2 regions of the Shewanella sp. Iso12 genome follow, and region 2 is predicted to be linked to the other one. Evidence: predicted binding sites of a transcription regulator. Region 2 holds the regulator's gene; the other holds the start of a gene.
The links. The regulator sigma-54, encoded in region 2, starts transcription at its own class of promoters, with help from an activator protein. The targets are predictions, from matches to a motif close to GTTGGCACGNNNNTNGNNT.

Region 1 (3,850 bases), on a different contig from region 2:
GCCGGCTTATTGTGTTCAAAACCAAAGTGACCAATCCAGGCAAAGCCATAACCCACCACAGGCAGAGCCAAGAGCCATACAAATTGTCCACTAAGCAGGCTGAATAACAGAATAAGCAATACCAAGGTCGAACCTAGATAATGCAAACCTCGGCATACGGGATCGGAATGCTGAGATAGATAGAAAGGATAAAACTCAGCAAAACTCTTGTACTTTTGCTCCACTCTTAACTCCTGTTATTGGTAGACGTCATCATCGGTATGACTGTGGTAAAAGAGCAACTCTCCGGTTAACTGCCCTATATTGAGCTCAACCACGGGTACAAAGCCTTGCTCTCGGAACAGATGAGAATGGCCATCCTCAGTCACAAAGACTCCAACCCCTTCCAGCTCCGGCTGCTCATCACACCAACCCAATACCGCCTGGACGAGCAACTTGCCATAACCCTTGCGCTGCTCGGTTAAAGCTACTGCAATGAACTGTATAATGCCGTATTCAGTAGCCGGCAGGTGCTCCAGAATTGAATTCTCCTTCTGCATCAACTTCTGCGTCGATTGCCAGCCTGTCCCCAGCAGCATTTTCAAACGCCAATGCCAATAGCGTCCCTCCCCTTGGGGAAGTGATGAGGTCACCACGCAGGCAACCCCAATCAAGCGCTCAGCGTCGAACAACCCAATAAGAGGCTGCTCCTGTTGCCAAAGCTCATTGAGCTCTTCACGGATCGCGGCTCTGAGCTTTTGTTCATATTCGACGGCATTGGCGGCCGGCAAGGTCTGCTGAAAAAACGCATCATCGTGATAGGCGTTATAGAGAATTGATGCGGCCAGGCGCAAATCTTCCGCTGTCAGGTAGACGGCACGCAGAGAATCGGGAGTCTGGGTTTCCATTTGTTGTTGTCCTTGTCAGCCAAAAGGGCAATTTCCAATTTAACAATATTGGATCAAAGTGCAATATCTTGATCTTGCTTGCCAGACATTGTCACTTCATCTTTAGGCAGATTGGTATAAGCTAAGGGGAAGGAATAAGGCTTACTATCTGTTTTATTAAGGCTTGTTCACTCATCACCTTGACAAGATATGTCAGGACTTCTGGAGGTCAGAATATGGATACCACCCACACAGACTTGGCCCATTTATTTGAGCAATTGGGACTCCCCAGCAGCAGTAAGGCGATAGAAGGCTTTATCGGCGCACATTCTATCCCCGAGGGAGTCAAACTGGTGGATGCACCATTCTGGAATGAAGCGCAGCGCACTTTTTTAACAGAGGCTCTGGCCGAGGACGCCCAATGGTCAGACACCATAGACCATTTGGACGCCCAGCTCAGGAGTTGATTGAAATTGGGATGAGTGTGAATTACAGCTGCGCGTAAGCCTTATCGCCCCAGCCAATCAGTTGTTGATCGCGAAACACCAAGGGGGTGCACTCATCCTTGGTGGTCTTGCCATCACTGTGTCTGTGGCGGGTACGGTAAAATAGTACCTGTACTTGCTGATCATTGGAGAGAAAGGCTTCATTAAAGTCGGCCTGCCCCATGAGCTGCTGCACCTGTTGCTGATCCATTCCCAGAGTCAACTTGGCCAGTTGTTGCTGATTTTGCTGTTGCTGCAATTGCCAGGACTCCTTTTCATCCCAGTTGGCTTCGTGATCGCCGACATTGACCACACAGGCACTAAGCCCTAAGCTTGCAATCCCCATCAGTGGCAGTAATAACTTGTTCATTGTCACTCCTTGTTATATTTATCAAATGTTGACTTTTGTTAAGCAAATGCAGCAAACGCTATGCAACATGCAGGCCAACAAATAAACTGATAAATATCAAAATGATAAAAGCAAACAACTGCTGCACTATGTAACTATTCGCGAAAATGTGAGGTTTTTTACCAAGATGTCCACTCCACTGGAACAGGTCATGGCCGCCGCGGCGGCAGTAGCCCAAAGCGGCCATACTCCCTCTCTGGCACTGATTAAGGCAAGACTCGGCAACAAGTTACCAATGCCACTGCTGGTTGAAGGTCTGCAGCGTTTCAAATCCCTGCCAGAGAGTGAACGGGAAAAACAGCTTGAAGACGCACCTCAACTGCAAGAAACCGTGCCACAACAAGCTGTCACCACAGTAGAAGTTCTCCAGCAGGAAATCAGCCAGCTACGCCAGGAACAGCAGCAACTGAAACAAGAATTCGCGGCCTTGCAGCAAAGACTCGCCAAGCTTGAGGAACAGCAATAATGTTTGTCTGCGAACTCAGGTTTGAATGCTTTGCCAACACCACTATCAGCGCCGCAGAAAAAGCCATCAATACCCTGCTTGAGGCCTGGCGGGCCAACGGTCAGGTATTGGGACGGGAATTTGCGGTGGCCTTTAGGGACGGGGAGTTCAGAGTCAGGCTGCTGCTACCGGAAGAAACCAGTCTGGCCAACAGGCACAACAGTCCCTGGGCCAAACAGGCGTTGCAGCAGTTAACCGAGGTCAAACTGCTGGCCCCCAAGGAAAAGCTCATAGGTCAGGATATCAATTCCGAGGTCAGCACCCTGGAGCCCCCAAGTTGGCAGCTGCTTTATACCAGCTATGTGCATATGTGCTCGCCGCTGCGCAGCGGCGATAACTTGCTACCCATTCCACTCTACCGCATTCCCGCGACCTTCAACGGCGATCACAAGCGGGTGATCCGTTGGCAAACCGAGTGGCAAGCCTGTGATGAACTGCAGATGGCCGCAGCAACCAAGGCCGAATTTGCCGCACTTGAGGAGCTTTCCAGCCCGGATAGCGATCTGTTCCGCCGCGGCTGGGATCTGCGCGGCCGTATCGAATATCTGACCAAAATTCCTACCTATTACTACCTTTACCGGGTCGGGGGAGAGAGTAAGCAAGCCGAATTGGCCCGTCCTTGCCCCCGTTGCGGCAACCCGGACTGGCGCCAACCCAGCCCGTTGCTGGATCTGTTTCATTTCCGCTGTGACAACTGCCGGATAGTCTCCAACCTCTCCTGGGATCATCAATAAACTGGGACAATCAATAGTCTAGGATCATCAATAGCAGTGATCATCAATCAATAGTGATTGTGGTAACCCCGACTGTCAGCGGCGGGAAAACAGGTGTTGCCACATAAGCTTCATCCGCGCCCAGAGACCGGGATGGTCGACATTCGCCATTGCCGGCTCCACAGGCTCAACCGCCGGCGCCACTCTGGGGCGCAACAAAGCGAGAAACTCTTCCAGACTGTCTGCCAGCTTCTTTGAGGGGAGCTCACCCGGGGTCTCACGCCAGACAGCACCGGTTTCATTATCCACGCAGATCATCTCATCACCTTGCCCCAACAGACCGATAAACCAGGTCGGTGGCTGCTTGAGCTTGCGTTTCATCATCAGGTGCCCAATCAGATTCTGCTGCAGAAACTCAAAATCGTCCTGGCTCCAGGGCTGCAGTAGTTCCCCTTCGCCGAAATCGGCTTCAAACAACAGATGCGCGGCAAAAAACTGTCCATAAAACTCGTCGATATCGGCATGCAACGGCAACTCCAGCGCATGACTGACATTGGCAAAACTGCCTGGCTGTTCACGGCGAATAGTCTGCCACAGTAGCGGATCTTCGCCATTCTCCTGCAGCAAACAGGGCGAGGCTTCTCCCCTGGCATAATATCTGGGGCCTTCCCCCAGACTCGACTGGTAACTTTGATGATAACGGCTGAGAAATTGCTCCAACGCCTGGGCACAAGACACTTATCGCACTTCCAAATTCAGGTATAATGGTGGCCTATTTTGACACGGAAACCCGCTTGATGACACAGAATCACGACCCTTACCGGAACGCCGAAGCCTTATCTGGCCTGACACTGGGTCAGCAGACAGATTAT
Region 2 (3,850 bases):
ACATGAAGTCGGCTTCCTGGGGCATACCATGCTTAAAGCCGAACGACTCGAAGTTGATCACCAGTTCTTTATCGACACTGCCAAGCAGAATTTCCCGCACTGTGTCACTGAGTTCATAGATGTTCAGCGCCGAGGTGTCTATGTAGTGATCCACCAGTTTCGACATAGGTTCCAGCAGCTTGCCTTCGAGCTTGATGGCGTCCTGTAGTGAGACTTTGCTCTTGGACAGGGGGTGCAGTCTGCGGGTTTCGCTGTAGCGCTTCAGCAGCACTTTATCGGAGGCGTTGAGGAAGAAGCTGGTCAGTTGGGTGTTTTCCGGCAAGGCCGCTAACTGTTGTTCCAGCACTTTTTCCTGATCCGGCATATTGCGCACATCTATGCTGATGGCGACCAGATCATTGCTGCCACGGAGGTTTTCCAACAGGCTGCCTATCATGGGCAGGGGGAGATTATCCACACAGTAGTAACCCAGGTCTTCGAGTACCCTGAGGGCAACGGATTTTCCGGAACCGGAGCGGCCTGAGACTATGGCGAGTTTCATCCTGTGATCACCTGATAGAGTTCTGTTTCGTCGCTGGATTTTCGCAACTGCTTGAGTATCGCCTTATCGCTGAGCTTTTCAGCCATGGCGGACAGGGTACTCAGGTGTTGCTGACATTGATCTGCGGGCACCAAGAGGGCGAACAGTATGTCCACCGGCTGGTTGTCTATGGCATCGAAGGCGATAGGCTCTTCGCATTTGACCAGCACGGCAATCGGCTCTGTAATGTCCGGTAGTCTGCCATGCGGAATCGCAATACCATTACCTATACCTGTGCTCCCCATCTTTTCGCGGGCCAAAAGGCTTTCAAAAATCGCTTGAGAGGAAAGGGTGGGGTACTGGGCGCTAGCGAGATCGCTAATCAGCTCCAGTACCTTTTTCTTACTGCCCGGAGTGGCACAGGTAGTGCACTCCGGCCGCAGGATGGTACTCAGTTCCATCGTTAGTGTTTTGTCAGCTTTTCTTTGTGTTTAATGACCTGACGATCCAATTTATCAATCAGAACGTCGATGGCGGCATACATGTCGGCATGTTCAGAAGTTGCATAGACTTCGCCGCCTGTGAGGTGGATCTTGGCTTCGGCTATCTGTTGCAGTTTTTGTACATTGAGCACAACGTGCACATTATTGATCTGTTCGAAATGGCGTTCAAGTTTAGAAAACTTACTTTCCACGTAGTCACGCAGTGAGTCGGTGATCTCGATATGATGTCCTGTCAGGTTGATTTGCATAGAAAGATTCCTCCAATTTCCAACTGTGGATTTATAAACTCTTACGCTGGTTCGACGGTGGTATCATCATAGCCTCGCGATACTTGGCTATGGTGCGTCTTGCAACGTTGATTCCCTGTTCTGCCAGAAGTTGCGCCATCTTGCTGTCGCTCAAAGGCTTCTTCTGGTTTTCCGCTGCCACGAGCTTCTTGATAAAAGCCCTGATCGCCGTGGAAGAGCATTCTCCGCCATCTTCGGTGCCGACATGGCTGGAGAAGAAGTACTTCAATTCAAATATTCCCCTGGGGGTATGCATATACTTTTGAGTGGTGACCCTGGAGATGGTCGATTCATGCATCTCGACCGCCTCGGCAATATCGTTGAGCACCATGGGTTTCATGGCTTCTTCACCATATTCAAAAAATCCCTGCTGGAACTGCACTATACAGTTGGCCACCTTGAGCAGGGTGTCGTTGCGGCTCTCCAGGCTCTTGATAAACCATTTGGCTTCCTGAAGATGACCACGAATAAACTGGCTGTCTGATTGACTGCGGGCGCTACGAGCCATGGCAGCATACTGCTGATTGATCCCGAGTTTGGGCATACAGTCCGGGTTGAGTTCTACTACCCAGCGGCCGTTTTTCTTCCAGACGCTGACATCAGGGATCACATATTCCTCGTCCATCGGCTGCACCAGCAAGCCGGGGCGGGGATTGAGACTCTGGATAAGGTTGATGGCGTCACGCAGCTGATCTTCCTTGAGCCTGGTCTTGCGCATCAGGGTGCGGAAATCACGGGCGGCAATGAGATCCAGATGTTCGTCAATCAACAAGCGGGCGTCGGCCAGATGCGGGGTGTCTGCGTTGAACTGTTGCAACTGGATCAGCAGGCATTCGCGCAGATCTCTGGAGGCGATGCCGACAGGATCGAAGTGCTGGATCCGCTTGAGTACTGCCTCGACTTCATCGAGCTCAATCTCAGGGTTGCCCATGGCTTCGAGGATCTCCTCTGTGCTCTGGGTCAGATAACCCTGCTCGTCGATGGCATCAATAATGGCGGTGGCAATGGCGTCGTCGGTATCGGAAAACGGGGTCAGGTTCTTCTGCCATTCCAGATGTTCATAGAGCCCTTCGCTGGTTTCCCCCTGGAAGGGCATATCATCTTCACGGCCCATGGCCGGCCCGGAGGCGCTGGCGGCGGTAAAGACTTCGTCCCAGGTGGTATCCATAGGTAATTCATCCGGCATAGACTCATTGTTCAATGCCTCTGAGGTTTCTACCGTGGAACCATCTTCCTGCTTGGCGCTCAACTCGCCGGCGTCGTTTTCCTTGTGGTTGTCGTCGATAGCGTCATCCTGGTTGTCCTCGGCCATTTCCAACAGAGGGTTGGCTTCCAAGGCTTCCTGGATTTCCTGCTGCAGCTCAAGGGACGACAGTTGCAGCAGGCGAATAGCCTGTTGCAACTGAGGTGTCATGGTCAACTGTTGACCCAGTTTGAGCTGGAGTGACGCTTTCATTATACCGCTAATCCCTACTCGTTATTTTTCAAGGAAAAAATTCAATAATAACAAACTATAATACCCGGAATTGCCACCGGATGACATGATCCTAACTATAGCCTGAATTGTTCGCCTAAGTACACAGCACGCACTTGCTGGTTGTCCAAGATTTCAGCGGGTGTGCCCTCGGCGATCAACTGCCCATGGCTGACTATGTAGGCTCGCTCACAAACGTCGAGTGTTTCGCGAACATTGTGGTCTGTGATCAGCACTCCCAAACCGCGGGACTTAAGCTGTTCGATGATTTTCTTGATATCGATAACTGAGATGGGATCCACACCGGCGAATGGCTCATCCAGCAGAATGAACTGTGGATTGGCGGCCAATGCCCGGGCGATTTCCACCCGGCGGCGTTCACCGCCGGAGAGGGACATCCCCAGGCTGTCACGTATGTGGGTAATATGGAATTCTTCCAGCAACTGTTCGAGCTGTTCCTCGCGCTTGTCGCTGTTGAGTTCTTTGCGGGTTTGCAGCACGGCCATGATGTTGTCATGCACCGACAGCTTGCGGAAAATACTGGCTTCCTGTGGCAGGTAGCCTATGCCTTTACGGGCTCGCAGGTGCATGGGATCCAGGGTCAGCTCGTCGTCGTCAATGAAGATACGGCCCTTGTCACTCTGTACCAGCCCAACCACCATATAGAAGGTGGTGGTCTTGCCAGCCCCGTTGGGGCCCAGCAGCCCCACGATTTGGCCGGTATTGACCGACAGGCTGACGTCTTTGACGACGTTGCGCTTTTTGTAACTCTTTGCCAGATTCTGTGCCGTCAGGGTGCTGGTCATTGCGGCTCCTGCTGCTGTTCTTTCTTGTTGAGATCCTGATAGTTTTCTGGCTGGATAACAGTGGTTACCCTGTCTTGGCCTTTGCCGCTGCTTTCCGCTTCCAACTGCTGCTTGTTGATGTCGTAGACTATCTTCTCGGCGGTCACTTCACTGCCGTCCTGTTCTACTTTGGCCTGGCCCAGCAGGGTCATGATACGGCTGTCTATGTTGTAGTGGATCTCTTTGGCCTTGGCACTGGCCAGACGGCCGTCTTCCAGTTT

Region 1: the regulator sigma-54 is predicted to act here: its motif matches at 1,782-1,800, upstream of HCX89_RS04355 (DUF3192 domain-containing protein).

Annotation. Positions count from the first base shown of each region.
Region 1 is NZ_JAAUHW010000002.1:86,980-90,829, reverse strand. Features, by position in the region: gene HCX89_RS04370 (DUF962 domain-containing protein) at 1-224, opposite strand, end outside; gene HCX89_RS04365 (GNAT family N-acetyltransferase) at 237-887, opposite strand; gene HCX89_RS04360 (DUF2789 domain-containing protein) at 1,103-1,333, shown strand; gene HCX89_RS04355 (DUF3192 domain-containing protein) at 1,356-1,721, opposite strand; gene HCX89_RS04350 (hypothetical protein) at 1,888-2,226, shown strand; gene HCX89_RS04345 (Zn-ribbon-containing protein) at 2,226-2,999, shown strand; gene syd (SecY-interacting protein) at 3,075-3,716, opposite strand; gene queF (NADPH-dependent 7-cyano-7-deazaguanine reductase QueF) at 3,776-3,850, shown strand, end outside.
Region 2 is NZ_JAAUHW010000012.1:8,608-12,457, reverse strand. Features, by position in the region: gene rapZ (RNase adapter RapZ) at 1-541, opposite strand, end outside; gene ptsN (PTS IIA-like nitrogen regulatory protein PtsN) at 538-981, opposite strand; gene hpf (ribosome hibernation promoting factor) at 984-1,271, opposite strand; gene HCX89_RS17530 (RNA polymerase factor sigma-54) at 1,303-2,766, opposite strand; gene lptB (LPS export ABC transporter ATP-binding protein) at 2,862-3,590, opposite strand; gene lptA (lipopolysaccharide transport periplasmic protein LptA) at 3,587-3,850, opposite strand, start outside.